DNA from 2 places in the Plantactinospora sp. CNZ320 genome. Region 2 is predicted to be linked to the other one. Evidence: predicted binding sites of a transcription regulator. Region 2 holds the regulator's gene; the other holds the start of a gene.
What was found. Region 2 encodes HrcA, which represses chaperone genes, less so after heat shock. Its sites were predicted from a motif close to GGTTNGCACNCTCNNNNNGAGNGTGCNAACC; they were not measured.

Region 1: the regulator HrcA is predicted to act here: its motif matches at 2,203-2,233, upstream of CLT71_RS26450 (FmdB family zinc ribbon protein).

Annotation. Positions count from the first base shown of each region.
Region 1 covers NZ_PJMP01000001.1:5,892,776-5,900,291, reverse strand. Annotated here, with positions in the region: gene CLT71_RS26460 (GGDEF domain-containing protein) at 1-1,407, opposite strand, end outside; gene CLT71_RS26455 (5-formyltetrahydrofolate cyclo-ligase) at 1,491-2,105, shown strand; gene CLT71_RS26450 (FmdB family zinc ribbon protein) at 2,257-2,658, shown strand; gene CLT71_RS26445 (flagellar biosynthesis protein FlgA) at 2,835-3,476, shown strand; gene CLT71_RS26440 (hypothetical protein) at 3,549-3,734, opposite strand; gene CLT71_RS26435 (translation initiation factor 2) at 3,828-4,172, shown strand; gene CLT71_RS26430 (DUF2231 domain-containing protein) at 4,225-4,707, opposite strand; gene CLT71_RS26425 (Fur family transcriptional regulator) at 4,919-5,344, shown strand; gene CLT71_RS26420 (PD-(D/E)XK nuclease family protein) at 5,373-6,236, opposite strand; gene CLT71_RS26415 (MarC family protein) at 6,439-7,053, opposite strand; gene CLT71_RS26410 (PHP domain-containing protein) at 7,094-7,516, opposite strand, start outside.
Region 2 covers NZ_PJMP01000001.1:3,274,542-3,282,057, forward strand. Annotated here, with positions in the region: gene CLT71_RS14320 (glycoside hydrolase family 3 C-terminal domain-containing protein) at 1-912, shown strand, start outside; gene CLT71_RS14325 (16S rRNA (uracil(1498)-N(3))-methyltransferase) at 984-1,727, opposite strand; gene dnaJ (molecular chaperone DnaJ) at 1,843-2,979, opposite strand; gene hrcA (heat-inducible transcriptional repressor HrcA) at 3,047-4,069, opposite strand; gene CLT71_RS14340 (magnetosome magnetite crystal formation protein family) at 4,413-5,087, shown strand; gene hemW (radical SAM family heme chaperone HemW) at 5,164-6,387, opposite strand; gene CLT71_RS14350 (enoyl-CoA hydratase family protein) at 6,405-7,190, shown strand; gene CLT71_RS14355 (hypothetical protein) at 7,277-7,516, shown strand, end outside.

The DNA.
Region 1 (7,516 bases), 2.6 Mb from region 2:
CCGGAGGTAGGACTCCGCCTCCCGGGTCATCCGGTTGAAGCTGTCGGCGAGCCGGCCGACCTCGTCAGGGGACCGGACCGGCACCCGGGTCGCCAGGTCACCCTCGGCGACCCGGTCGGCGGCTCGGGCCAGTTCGGCCAGTGGTCGGGTGGTAGACCGGGCAAGCCGGCCGGCGGCGAGTACCGCGAAGACCCCGGCGAGCAGTACGACGATCGCCAGGGGTCCGTACCGGGTCGTCGGCGGATCCCGGGGTACCGACAGCACCAGCGGCAGGGGCTGCCCGGGTGCCGGACCGACCCGGCGGACGTACCGGCCTCCGTTGGCCTGGACGACCTTGTCTCCGGAGATCCGGCGGGCGGCGGCGAGTACGGCGGCCCGGGATCCGGTCGACTCGGTGCTCGGCGACTCGCCTCCCTGCGGTCCTGCGTCCGGTGCCAAACTGCCGGGCAGCACAACACCGCCAGACGAACCCGCAGACGGACCTGCGGACGGACCTGCGGACGAACCCGCAGACGGACCTGCGGACGGACCTGCGGACGTACCTGCGGACGAGGAAACGGTGTGCGTGGAGCCGGTGGCCGACGACGGGCCGGCGGGTGGCGACGGTCCGTCGGGTGGGGACGCGACGGCGGGTGGGGACGCGACGGCGGGTGGCGACGCGACGGCGGGTGGCGACGCGATGGCGGGTGGCGACGCGATGGCGGGTGGCGACGCGATGGCGGGTGGCGACGGAACGGTGGCCGGCGACGGGACGGCTCGGGGTGGGGCGGTGCCGGCGGGTCCGGGAACCGGAAGCGCGGGTCCCGGTTCGGGGACGGGGTCCGGTCCGGGGACCGGATTCGACGGCGGCGGAGCCGGGGAACTCGCGGTTGGTCCCGGCACCTCGCGCAGCAGGGTCACCGCGGTTCCGCTGGCCGCGGCGAGCCGGCGGACGAACGCCGCGTCGAGGACCTGCGCGGTCCAGACCGCGCCGGTAAGCGATCCCGCGCCGTTGCGGAGTTCCACCCGGGCCGCCAGGGCGCGGGGCGCCGGGCCGGGGCCGGGGCCGGCAGGACCGTCACAGGACGTCCAGGGGCGGGGCGGTGCCGCCGGGGTGGCGAAGTCGACGGTACCGGCGGGTCCGGTGATCACGACCGCGTCCGCCAGCCCTCGGGTCACCACCTCGCCCGCCGCGCCGGTCCGGCTGGTCGGATCGGCGAGTACGGCCAACGCGCCCGCCGTGGCGTGCAACTGTCGACAGAGGGCGCCGATCGCCGTACCAACGGCGTCGGCGGCGAGGTTGAGCCGGTGTTCGGCCTGGTGACGGCTTGCCGTGGCGACCGTACCGGCGACGGAGAGCGCGCCGAGCAGCACCGGCCCGAGCACGACGGCGAGGAAAGCTGTGGTCAACCGTCCGCGCAGCGTCACTCATCCCCCCGGAAGCTCCGCACCCGATGCTGCGATGCTGACCCAACCGCTTTGGTTAACCGGCCTGCCCCCGGGAGTGTTACGTGCCGGATTTTTCGGATGAGGATGTCGGCCCGCGCAAGATCGCGCTCCGGACCACCATGCTGGCCCGGCGCAGGGCGCTGCCGGCTCCGGCCCGGCTCGCCGCCGCCGAGCGCCTCCGGGCCGAACTCCGCGCCCTCGTCCAGCGGGTACGACCCCAACTGGTCACCGGGTACGTGCCGGTCGGCAGCGAGCCGGGTGGAGCCCGGTTGCCGGACGAGTTGGCCGACGCGCTGTGCCCGACCGGGCGTCTCCTGCTGCCGGTACTCCGCCCGGATCTCGACCTGGACTGGGCGCCGTACGCCGGACCGGGTTCCCTGATCGCGGCCGGGCGAGGGCTGCGGGAGCCCGTCACCGACCGGCTCGGGCGGGACGCGATCGGCTTCGCGGAGCTGGTCGTGGTACCGGCGGTGGCCGTCGACCGGCGCGGTGTCCGGCTCGGTCGCGGCGGCGGCTCGTACGACCGGGCCCTGGCGCGGGTCGATCCCGGCGCCCTCACGGTGGCGCTGTTGCACGACGGCGAGTTGGTCGACGCGGTACCGGCGACCGGTCATGATCGTCCGGTACGGGCCGTGATCACTCCTTCCGGCGGCCTTCGGCACGTCTGGTCGGGTTGACGGCGGCCGGTGGTCCGGTTGACGGCGGCCGGGTCGACGTACCGTCCGGCGTCGGCCTGGACACTTCGGCTGGACGAAAGCGGGTACGATGCCGCACCATTGGCACTCGGATACGTCGAGTGCCAACAGGCCGCAAGATCCGGAGGGGAACGTGCCCACCTACCAGTACGCCTGCACCGAGTGCGGCCACCAGCTCGAGGCGGTGCAGTCCTTCACCGACGAGCCGCTGACCGAGTGCCCGGCGTGCGAGGGTCGCCTGCGCAAGATCTTCAACTCCGTCGGCATCGTGTTCAAGGGCTCCGGCTTCTATCGGACCGACTCCCGGAGCAACGGCTCGGAGGGTGGCGGCTCCACGGCGAACAAGTCGGACTCCACCAAGAGCGACTCCGCGAAGTCCGGCTCCGGCGGCGACTCGGGTTCGACCGGCACTGGCACGTCCAGCTCCACCGGCACGAGCGGCGGCGGTACGGCGTCCGGCTCGTCCAACGGCGCGTCGAGCGGCTCCGCCAGCAAGCCGAAGGCGGCGTCCACCTCCTCGACCAGCACGACCTGACGGCTTGGCGACCTCCCGCTGGCACCGGGCCGGCACGGCCGGAGAGTTATCCACAGCCCCCAGAGTTATCCACAGGCTGTGACTTTTCCGCCGCCTTCCCGAGGCGTCCTCGCCTAGCCTGCTGCGCACCGGACGGCGCCGACCTCGCTGGCGCCGCCGGGCGAGGGAGGTTCGCCGTGGCGCTCGACCGTACGCCCACCCGCCGTGACGCCACGCTGAGCCCGGCGCGCTGGTCACGTCCAGGTGCCGGCTCGATGCTCCGCTGGTTGCTGGTGGCCGCCCTGTTGACGCTGGCGCTCGGTGCGCTCTATCTGCGCGAGCCGACGTCGTCCTGTCCCCCGCCGTCGGCCAGCCTGGCCGGGGGCGGGATCACCCCGTCCCGGTCGACCGGGCCGCCCGCCGGCACCGGGCCTGCCGGGCCGACCGGTGCCAGCCCGGCGGCGGGAACCGGCTCGGCGGCACACCCCGGCGGATCGCCGGGTGGGCCAGGTGGACCGGGTGGATCGGCGGCCCCGAGCGGGGTGCCGGTGCCGGAGGGGACCGTCGGAGTGCCGATCCGGCTCGCCGAACCTGCCGCGTTGACCGTGGCCCGGCCGGGAGCCCGGGTGGACCTGCTCGCGGCGCCCGGTGGTGACCAGACAGGTCGGGCGGCGAAGCCGAGTGTGCTGGCGACCCGGGTACTGGTACTCGACGTACTCGGACCGGGCCAGACCGACGGCGCCGCCAGCGCGATCTACCTGGCGCTCCGGCCCGAGCAGGCCCACCGCGCGGTCGGCATGCCGGAATCCACCCGATTCGCGATCATCGTCCGCTCGTAGTCACCGTCCCGGCGGGTGGTCACCGTCCCGGCGAGACGCGTCGGCCGGTGGCGAGGGCACCCGATCGGGAGATCAGCCCCAGTGCGGCGGACGCTCGGCCAGCAGCCGCTCGTCGTTCGACTCCGGCCGCTCGCCCCAGCCCCGGTCGGTGTCGTCCACCGACTGCTCCGGCAGCACCCGACGGTCACCCGTCGACGCGACCGGCCGGTCGTCGTCCCGCCCGACACTCGTGTTGTGCTGCTTCTCCGCCCCGGACATCCGGCAAGCGTACCCGGGGCGGTCGGTCGACAGGCCCGTCGGTGACAGCGGGCGCGCGGCCGGGGAGGGCTCAGGTTGGTAGCGTCGGACAGCGTGACGACGCAGAGCGGGAACTCCGCCGATGACGCCTTCTGGCGTCGACCCACCGGACCGCCCGCCGACGCCCCGGAGTCCACCCCAGGGTCACCGCCGCCCCCGCCACCGGTACGGCCCGAAGCCCACTACCCCGGCCCGCCGCCGACCATCACCCCACCGGCGGGCTGGCGTCCCCCGCTGCACGTACAGCCGGCGGCGCCCCGGGCACTACCGGGTCAGGATCACGCCGCGCTGGACGCCGAGGAGGGGAGCGCCCGGACGTTGACCTACGGCGTCGGCCTGGTCGGCGGTGCGGTGGTACTGGTGCTGATGTGCCTGCTCTGCTCCCGGGCCCTGTTCTGACTGCGAACGGCAGCACCCTGACCGAACGGCAGCCTGTCCAGAGAACACCCGGTCAGAGGACGCCCTGCCAGACCGCCTCGGCGCCGGTGTCGCCGGTGAGGTAGACGTACCAGACGTTGATCGCGGCGAGCACCGCCACGACCGCGCCGAACAGCAGGCCGAGCCACCCGGGCATCGACCGTTCCCCGGTGCGGAATCTGGTCAGCACGAGCAGCACGAGCGTCACCACGCCGAGGGCGATACTCCACCAGAGCGTCAGTTCGCCGTAGCCCTGGTGCTCCTCCACCTTCTGGAGGATCTCCGGACCGTAGCCCTTGGCGACCAGCACCTGCTGGAGTTCCTCACCGGACTCCACCGCGAAGAAGGCGGCGACCGGCGTGACCACCGCCAGTACCGCCGCCGCCCAGTCGAGCCGGCTGCGGAACCGGGGCAGCACGGCGTACCCGGTGGAGATCAACGCGAGCAGCGGCACGAAGACGACGGCCGCGTGCACCAGCAACGCGTGTGCCGGGAGACCCATGACTTCCCTGAACACCGACGCCTCCTTGCTACCGCTCCCGCCGGGAGCCAATGGACGGTACGAGGATTCGATCACGTCAGCCGTGACCTATACCGGTACACGGGCATCGAGCCGGGTCGGTTCACCCGGGTTCCACCTCCGGTGTGACAACGGGTACGTGTGGTGGGCGCCACGATCGACTCGCGTCCGCCTTGTTGGGGTCCCATCGACGTGCTGTGATAGTGGGATGACTGGCGAGGAACTGCTCCGGTCGAGGGGCCTTCGGGTCACCCGGCCGCGCCTCGCCGTTCTCGAGGTGCTGGCCGCTGGCGGGCACCTGGAGGTGGAGGAGATCACCCAGCGGGTTCGGCAGCGGCTCGACTCGGTCTCCACCCAGGCGATCTACGACGTGCTGGGTGCGCTCTCCCGGGCTGGGCTCTCCCGCCGGATCGAGCCGGCCGGCTCACCCGCCCGGTACGAGGCGCGGGTCGGGGACAACCACCACCATGTCGTCTGCCGGGGCTGTGGCGAGATCGCCGACGTGGACTGCGCGGTCGGCTCCGCACCCTGCCTCGACCCGGTGGCCGCGTACGGCTTCGAGGTCGACGAGGCCGAGGTCACCTACTGGGGCCTCTGCCCCGCCTGCCAGTCGCGCCGCGCCACCGACGACTGATCACGGCTGTCCCCACCGGCCCTGCCGGTCACGCCGTCTCGGTGTGCCCGGCGTCGCCCCGATCGACCGGTGCCAGGGCTCGTTCCACCGCTGACCAGGGTTCCCGCTCCGGGGCGTCCGCGCCGGCCGGACAGCTGCGGCGGTAGTCGCACCAGCCGCACCGGATGCCGGGCGAGACCGGGAACGCCTCGTCCGGGTCGGTACCGTCGGCGACCTCCCGCTCGGCGGCGATGATGTCCCGGGCGGTCTCCTCGGCTCGGGCGAGTTGCCGGGCGAGCGACTCCTCGGTGTGGTCGTGCCCGGCCACCGTGCCGCTCGGCAGGTGGTGCAGTTCCACCCGCCGACACGGCTTGCGGAATACCCGCTCCGCCGCGTAGGCGTAGAGCGCGAGCGCCTGGGAGCCACGTGCGTCGTCGGAGTCCAGGCCGGTACGCCCGGTCTTGTAGTCGACGATCACCAACTCCGGCCCGTCCGGGCCGGTGCGCGAATCGATTCGGTCGGCGCGACCGTTGAACGCCAGCACGGCCGTCTTGACCGCCACCACCCGCTCCACCCCCACCGGCTCGTCACCGGGGTCGAGCGTCTCCACATAGGACTCCAGCCACTCCAGCGCGCGGCGGAAGATCGCCCGCTCCTGCTCCTCGTCGCGGTAGCCCTCGCGGACCCAGGTGCCCTTGAGCAGGGTCGGCAGCGCCTCTGGACGGCGACGGTCGGGCGACAGCGCGTACCAGTTGCGCAGTGTGGTGTGCACGCTCGCGCCGAGGGAGTTGTGCGCCCAGGGCGGCCCCTTGGGTGGTGCGGGCCGGTCGACATAGGAGTAGCGGTATCGGCGCGGGCAGTCCGTGTACGCGCCGAGCTTGCTCGGCGTGCAGACGAAGAGGCGCTCGGGCATCCCCTCGAACCCCAACTGCTCGGGCTGGGCGCCGCGTGGTCGAGGAGTCCGGCTGCCTGCGGACGATGGCCTTCGCACGCCCCGATCCTGCCATGCCGGTCCGACACCCCCGTCGATCCACCACCCTCCCCCCGGCCCGTCCCCGTGACGACCGGCCGAGAGGTCATCTGCACCGAACGGACACCCCTCACGGTGGCCGGACTCAGGAGCCGTTCAGGTGTGCGGTGACGAAGGCGGCGACGGAGTCGGCGATCAACTGCACCGCGATCGCGGCGAGCAGCAGGCCGGCGATCCGGGTCAGCACCTCGATCCCGGCCGGCCGGAGCACCCTGACCACGATCCCGGAGAAACGCAGGATCAGCCAGACCGCCACCATCACCGCGACGATGCCGACCGCGATCGCCAGGTAGTCCGCCGTACCCTCGGCGCGCTGTACGAAGAGCATCGTGGCGACGATCGCGCCGGGACCGGCCAGCAGGGGCGTACCGAGCGGCACCAGGGCGATGTTCGAGGTGTTCTGCTGGCCGGGGTCGTCGGCCTTGCCGGTCAGCAGTTCCAGTGCCACAAGCACCAGCAGCAGGCCACCGGCACCCTGCAACGCCGGCAGGTCGATGTGCAGGTAGTCCAGCAGGGTCTGCCCGGCGACCGCGAACACGACGATCACCCCGAGGGCGAGCGCCACCGCCTGCCACGCGGCGCGTACCCGCTCCCGGGCCGGCATCTGGCCGGTCAGGGCGAGGAAGATCGGCACCATGCCCGGTGGGTCCGTGATCACCAGCAGGGTCAGCGTGACCTCGCCGAGCAGCTTCATGTTCACGTGATCACGTTAACCGTACGCCGGGCGGCGTCCGCCGAGGTCAGCCCGGGTCGGCCAGTACCCCCACCCCGGTGCCGGCCGCGAGAATCCGCTCGTACGCCTCGACCCCGGTGGTGTGCGCGCCGAGCCGGACGGTCTTGTGCGTGCCGTGGAAGTCTGAGGAGCCGGTGACCAGCAGTCCCAGTTCGGCGGCGAGTGCCCGTACGGCATCCCGCTCGGCCGGCGAGTGATCCTCGTGCTCGGCCTCCAGCCCGGCCAGCCCGGCCGAGGCCAGCTCGACGATCAACGAGTCGGGGACGATCCGCCCCCGCCTGGTCGCCCTCGGGTGGGCCATCACCGGCACCCCACCGGCCTGCCGGATCAGCCGGACCGCCCGGAACACGTCGATGTCGTCCTTGGGCAGCCGGTAGCGTTCGCCGAGCCAGTTCGGGGTGAACGCCTCGGCGGTCGTACCCACCACCCC
Region 2 (7,516 bases):
GGTGAGCCGGTCGAGGTACGGCTCACCCGGCGGATGGTCGACGGCGAACATCCGGGTTTCGTCTCCTTCGGCCTCGGTCACGCCGAGCCGGCGGTCGCCCCGGACGACGCCCTGCTCGACGAGGCGGTCCGGGTCGCCGCCGACGCCGACGTGGCGGTGGTGGTGGTCGGCACCACCGAGGAGGTGGAGTCGGAGGGGTTCGACCGGAGCACGCTGGCGCTGCCCGGCCGGCAGGACGAGCTGGTCCGGCGGGTCGCCGCGGCGAACTCCCGGACGGTGGTGGTGGTCAACGCCGGTTCACCGGTGCTGATGCCCTGGGCCGACGAGGTGGCGGCGATCCTGCTCACCTGGTTTCCCGGGCAGGAGGCCGGGGCGGCGCTCGCCGACGTACTGCTCGGTCGGGCGGAACCGGGCGGACGGCTTCCCACCACCTGGCCACGCCGGCCGGAGGACTGCCCGGCGCTTCCCACCACCCCGGTCGACGGGGTGCTCGACTACACCGACGGGATCTTCGTCGGCTACCGGGGCTGGCGGGCCGAGCCGCTCTTCCCGTTCGGGCACGGGTTCGGCTACACCGAGTGGGCGTACGAGTCGCTCACCGTCAAGGACGGGGCGGAGGGACCGGTCGCCGTGGTGAGCGTCCGCAACACCGGCCACCGTCCCGGCCGCGAGGTGGTGCAGGTGTACGTCGGCCCGGAGGCCGCCGAGCCGGATCGTCCGGTGCGCTGGCTGGCCGGCTTCGCCGCTGCCGAGGCGGCTCCCGGCGAGTCGGTGACGGTACGGGTCCCACTGCCGGCACGGACCTTCCGGGTCTGGGAGCCGGAGGGCTGGGCCACCCGCCCCGGCCGGTACCGCATCGAGGCGGCTCGCAGCGTCGCCAACATCCGCCTAACCAGCACCGTCGACATCTGACGCACCATCCGACGCCCGTTAGGAAGGGCCCCTTCTTCTACAGAAAACGATAAGAAGGGGCCCTTCCTTACTCACCAGCGGCCGAGGCGGGTGGAGAGGACGGCGAGGGCGGCGACACCGGCGGTCGAGGTACGCAGCACCTCCGGGCCGAGCCGGACCGGTACGGCACCCGCCGAGGTAAGCGTCGCCAACTCGGCCGGCGACACGCCTCCCTCGGGACCGACCACCAGCACGATGTCGCCGGCGGGCGGCAGTTCGGCGGTGCCGAGCCGGGCCTGCGCCTCCTCGTGCAGCACGAAACCGGCTGCCGCGTCACCGATCCGCCGGGCCACCACCCGGGTCGACTCGTCCGGTGCCTGCGCCGAGCCGGCGACGGTCGGCAGCCAGGATCGGCGGGCCTGCTTGGCCGCCTCGCGCGCGGTCGCCACCCAGCGGTCCCTGGCCCGGGCGCCCCGGTCGCCGCGCCACTGCGCCACCGAGCGCTCCGCCGCCCAGGGCACGATCTCGTCCACCCCGACCTCGGTCATCGCCTGCACGGCCAGTTCGGCCCGGTCGCCCTTGGCGATGCCCTGCACCACCACCAGTCTCGGGTCGGGCGCCTCGACGTACCGCCGGGAGGTGACCGAGGCGGTCAGGGTGCCCCGGCCGACGCTGGTGACCACCGCGGTCAGGGTGCCGCCGCGCCCGTCGGCAAGCAGCAACTCCTCACCGGTACGCAGCCGTTGCACTGTCGCGGCGTGATGCCCCTCCGGACCGTCGAGGGTGACGGAGTCGTCCGACGGCAGCGACTCGACCAGGAACAGCGGCGCACTCACGGCGAGCAGGTTAGCGGTTCGTCCGGCCGGCGAGCCGCGCCGGCCGGACGACGCGCCAATCAGGCGTGGCCAATCAGGCGTGGCCAATCAGGCGTGGCCCGTCAGGCGTGGCCCGTCAGGCGTGGCCGTTGAAGGCGTCGCGCATCCGGGAGAAGAAGCCGCCCTGCTTGGTCAGCTCGGCGACCTCCTCGCCCCGGGTCTTGGCGAACTCGCGCAGCATCCGCTCCTGCTCGGCGTCGAGCTTGGTCGGGGTACGCACGTCGAGGTGCACGTAGAGGTCGCCCCGGCCGGTACCGCGCAGGTGTGGCACGCCCCGGGCGCGCAGCCGCAGCGTCGAGCCCGGCTGGGTGCCCGGCTTGACGTCGACCGGCTCCTCGCTGTCCAGCGTCTTGATTGTCAGCCGGGTACCGAGTGCGGCGGCGGTCATCGGCACGGTGACCCGGCAGTGCAGGTCGTCGCCCTTGCGGGAGTAGACGTCGTGCGGCCGCTCGTGGATCTCGACGTAGAGGTCGCCGGCCGTACCGCCACCGGGGCCGACCTCGCCCTGCTGGGCCAGTCGGATCCGCATGCCGTCCTCGACACCGGCCGGGATCTTCACGGTCAGCGAACGGCGGGTACGCACCCGGCCGTCCCCGGCGCAGGTCGGGCAGGGGTGCGGGATCACCGTGCCGTACCCCTGGCAGACCGTGCACGGCCGGGACGAGACGACCTGACCGAGGAAGGTGCGCTGCACCGACTGCACCTCGCCCCGCCCGCCGCACGCCTCACAGGTGGCCAGGTGCGTGCCGGGCGCGGTGCCGGCACCCGTGCAGGTGGTGCAGAGCACGGCGGTGTCGACCGCGATCGGCGCCTCCACCCCGAACGCCGTCTCGTGCAGGTCGAGTTCGAGCCGCAGGATGGCGTCGGCACCCGGCCGGGTACGCGGACGCGGCCCCCGGGAACCACCGGCCGCACCGAAGAAGGCGTCCATGATGTCCTGGAAGCCGACGAACGGCCCACCGGCACCGCCGGGGCCGGCTCCGGGGCCGCCACCGGGAGCGAGCGGGTCGCCGCCCAGGTCGACGATCTGCCGCTTCTGGTCGTCCGAGAGGACTTCGTACGCGGCGTTGATGTCCTTGAACTTCTCGTGTGCCTCCGGATCCGGATTCACGTCCGGGTGGTACTGCCGCGCCAACTTGCGGTAGGCGCGCTTGATGTCGTCGTCGGAGGCGTCCCGGCTGACGCCGAGAATCCCGTAGTAGTCCTTGGCCACTGCGTTCCGTGTCCTCATGTCTGTCTCGCGTTACCGTCCGCCGGTCGTCAGGGGGAGAGCTTGGTGGTCAGTTCTGCGCCAGCACGTCGCCGACGTAGCGTGCCACGGCCCGCACCGTGGCGATGGTGCCCGGGTAGTCCATCCGGGTGGGCCCCAACACGCCGAGTCCGCCGACGATGGTCGTACCCGGACCGTATCCGGTGCTGACCACCGAGGCGGCCCGCAGATTGTCGATCTCGTTCTCGTCGCCGATGCGAACCTGAAGGGTGTTCGGCTCCACCTCGCCGATCAACTTGAGCAGGACGACCTCCTCCTCTAGCGCCTCGAGGATCGGCCGCAGTGAACCCTGGAAGTCGAGCAGCCCGCCCCGGGTCAGGTTGGCGGTGCCGGCCATCACGATCCGCTCCTCGTGCCGCTCGACCAGGGTCTCCAGCAACACCGTGGCGAGCGTGGTCATCGCCGGACCGAGCCCCGGGGGCACCTCGTCGACAAGCGCCTGGACCAGTGGCGGGGTCTCGGCCAGCTTCTTGCCGCCGAGCCGCTCGTTGACCAGCCGGCGCAGATCGGTCACGTCGTCGGCGCTGATCGGGATGGGCAGCTCGACCAGCCGCTGCTCCACCCGGCCGGTGTCGGCGATCATGACGAGCATCAGCCGGGTGGTGGAGATCGGCACCAGTTCCAGGTGCCGGACGGCGGAACGGGCCAGGCTCGGGTACTGCACCACGGCCACCTGCCGGGTGAGCTGGGCGAGCAGCCGGACCGTACGGTGCACCACGTCGTCGAGGTCCACCGCGCCGACCATGAACCGCTCGATCGCCCGGCGCTCGGCCGGGGTGAGCGGCTTGACCCGGGAGAGCCGGTCCACGAAGAGCCGGTAGCCACGGTCGGTGGGCACCCGGCCGGCACTCGTGTGCGGCTGCCGGATGTAGCCCTCCTCCTCCAGCACGGCCATGTCGTTGCGGACGGTGGCCGGGGAAACCCCGAGTTGGTGCCGCTCGACCAGGGCCTTGCTGCCGACCGGCTCCTGGGTGGCGACGTAGTCCTCCACGATCGCGCGCAGCACGTCGAGCTTGCGGTCGTCGAGACCCATCCTCACCTCCCTGCGACGTCCCGGCCCCGGCTGGGCGAAACGACCGGGGCGACCACGACGGTCGGGCCAGGCCAGCCCTGGCACTCGACTGTAGCGAGTGCCAGTCTACGACCAAGGCGTACCCGGCGCGATGATCGTTTGGAGGGGATATCCGAACCTGGACAACAGGCTTGCCAGGACACAGTACTCCGGTGGACCTAGCAGGTACGGCCGGCAGTTGTCCAGATTCCGTCCGGGGGGCGGCTGGCGCTGTTTGATCGGGAGTCCTACCGTGACCTCCATGACTGAACCGCCTCGCCCTCCCGGAGAATACGGCGGTCCGCCCCAGGACCCGACAGCCCCGATGAATCCGGGCCAATACCCGACACCTGGCGAGGGGTATCCCCCGCCCGCCGCACCCCAGTACGGTGCGCCCGGCACGCCCCCGCCGACCTCGGGCGGCGGGACGTACCCGACCTCCGGCGGTGCGACGTACCCGACGTCAGGTGGCGGGACCTATCCGACCTCGGGGGGCGGGACGTACCCGACCTCCGGCGGCGGTTACCCCCCGCCCGGCGGCTACCCGCCCCAGGGCGGCGGTTACCCACCCGGCGGCGGTTACCCACCCCCCGGCGGCCAGCCTCCGGGCGGGTACCCGGGTGCCGGCTACCCGCCGCCGGGCAACCCGTACGGCGCCCCGGGACCGGCCGGCTACGCCAACAGCGAGGAGAAGACCTGGGCCCTGATCGCGCACTTCGGTGGCATCGTGGTCGGCTTCATCGCCTCGCTCGTCGCGCTGCTCGCCAAGGGCAACGAGTCGCCGATCGTTCGCGCGCACGCGGTCGAGGCGCTCAACTTCCAGATCACCTGGGGCATCATCTCGATCGTCTCGCTGATCATCGGGACCTGCACCATCGTGCTGTTCTTCCTGCCGCTCATCGCCTGGGTGGTCGTGCTGATCTTCTCGATCATCGCCGGCATGAAGGCGAACGAGGGCGTCGTCTACCAGTACCCGATGTCCATCCGCATGATCAAGTAATCCGAGTCGTCAGCGCGATGGCCCGTGCCGGATCCGGCGCGGGCCATCGCGCTTTCCGGGGCCGCGTCGGCGCGGGTCAGGGCAGCAGGTCCCGGACCACGGCGTCGGCCAGCAGCCGCCCGCGCAGGGTGAGCACTGCCCGCCCGGCGTCGTACGCCGCCGCGTCCAGCAGCCCGGTCTCGCGGGCCCCGGCCGCACCCGCCCGACCGGCGTCGTCGAGGACCGACAGCGGCAGCCCGGCGGCGAGCCGGAGCCCGAGCAGCACCTCCTCGACCCGCCGCTCCCCGGTCGACAGCACCTCCCGGGCCTGCCCCGGGGAGTGCCCCGCCGCCAGCCGGACCGCGTAACTCGACGGGTGCTTGACGTTCCACCAGCGGACCCCGCCGACGTGGCTGTGCGCACCCGGCCCGAGACCCCACCAGTCGCCGCCGGTCCAGTAGAGCAGGTTGTGCCGACAGGCCGAGGCCGGGCTACGGGCCCAGTTGGAAACCTCGTACCAGGAGAAACCCGCCTCGGTCAGCGCCGCCTCGGCGGCCAGGTAGCGGTCCGCCGCCACGTCGTCGTCCGGGTACGCCAACTCGCCGCGCCGGATCCGGGCGGCCAGCCGGGTACCGTCCTCGACGATCAGGGCGTACGCGCTGACGTGGTCGACCCCCGCCGCCAGTACCGCCCGAAGCGACGCCGCGAAGTCCTCCGCCCGCTCCCCCGGCGTCCCGTAGATCAGGTCCAGGTTGACGTGCTCGAAGCCGACCTCCCGGGCCTCCAGCGCGGCCTCGGTGGCCCGGCCCGCGGTGTGCCGGCGGTCCAGGATCGCCAGCACCGCCGGCGCGGCCGACTGCATGCCGAGGGAGATCCGGTTGTACCCGGCCGCCCGCAGTTCCTTGAGCGAGTCCCGGGTCACCGACTCCGGATTCGCCTCCGTGGTCACCTCGGCGTCGGCGGCCAACCCCCACGTCCGGTCGATGCCGTCCAGGATCCGGGCCAGGTCGTCCGGGGGCAGCAGGGTCGGCGTACCGCCGCCGACGAAGACCGTGTCGACCCGGGTCGGCGGCCGGTCGGCCAGCACCCGGGCGGCCAGGCGCAGTTCCGCGAGTACCTGGTCGGCGTAGCCGTCCCGGCCGGCCGAACCGCCGAGTTCGGTGGCGGTGTAGGTGTTGAAGTCGCAGTAGCCGCAGCGGGAGGCGCAGAACGGCACGTGGACGTAGACCCCGAAGCCGCGGTCGCCGACCGTGGCCAGGGCGGCGGCGGGCAGCGCCCCGTCGACGGGTACGGGCTCGCCCGCTGGGAGCACTCCAGGCATGCGACTAGTGTGCCGGCATGACCTCAGCCGCTGATCAGCTCGTCCGGGTGTCTACCACGCACGGAGTGACAACTCTCACCCTGGACAGCCCGCACAACCGCAACGCGCTCTCCACCGCCCTGCTCGGTCAACTGCTCGACGCGCTGGGCGCGGCGGCGGCCGACGACGACGTCCGGGTCGTGGTGCTCTCGCACACCGGGCCGGTCTTCAGCTCGGGCGCGGACCTGAAGGAGACGGCGGCGGCGTACCGCGAGGGCACGGTGCCGGTGGCGATGCTGGGTGACGTGCTCGCGGCGATCTGGGAGTGCCCGAAGCCGGTGGTGGCCCGGATCGGCGGCCCGGCCCGGGCCGGCGGCCTCGGCCTGGTCGCGGCGGCCGACATCGCGATCTGCGCCCAGGAGGCCACCTTCGCGTTCACCGAGGTGCGACTCGGGGTGATCCCGGCGGTGATCTCGGCGACCGTGCTGCCCCGGCTGCAACCACGGGCCGCCGCCGAGCTGTACCTGACCGGGGACACCTTCGACGGCCGTCGGGCGGCCGAGATCGGACTGGTCACCACCGTCACCACTGCCGAGGCGCTGGACGAGACGGTCGCCTCCTACTGCCTGGCGCTGGTCCGGGGTGCCCCCGGCGCGCTGGCCGGGGCGAAGGAGCTGCTCCGGCGCGGCTCGACGGAGAGCTTCCGGGCCGAGCTGGCACGGCTGCGCGAACTGTCGGTGCGGTACTTCCACTCCGAGGAGGGCCGCGAGGGTGTCGCGGCGTTCGGGGAGAAACGGCCCGCCCGGTGGGTACCCGGTAACTGACCCGGCCCCGGCCGGCCCGGCCGGCGGTTGACCCGGGCCGGATTTTGGGCGGTCGAAGTAGGCTGTGTCCGACTATCGGGCAGGAGGTGGCGGTGCGGACTCGCGCGGTGGTGGCGGCGGGCGTGACGCTCGCGGCGGTTGCCGGTTTCGGTGTCTACCTGGGTGCTCGCGAGTTCGGGCACAGGTTGCCGTTACCCAGCGCCGCCCCCGGCTGTGTGGTCGAGGCGGACGGCCGGGTCACGTTGAACGCCGAGCAGATGGCGAACGCCGCGACCATCGCCGCGGTGGGGATCCGGCGCAAGATGCCGGAGCGGGCCGTGGTGGTG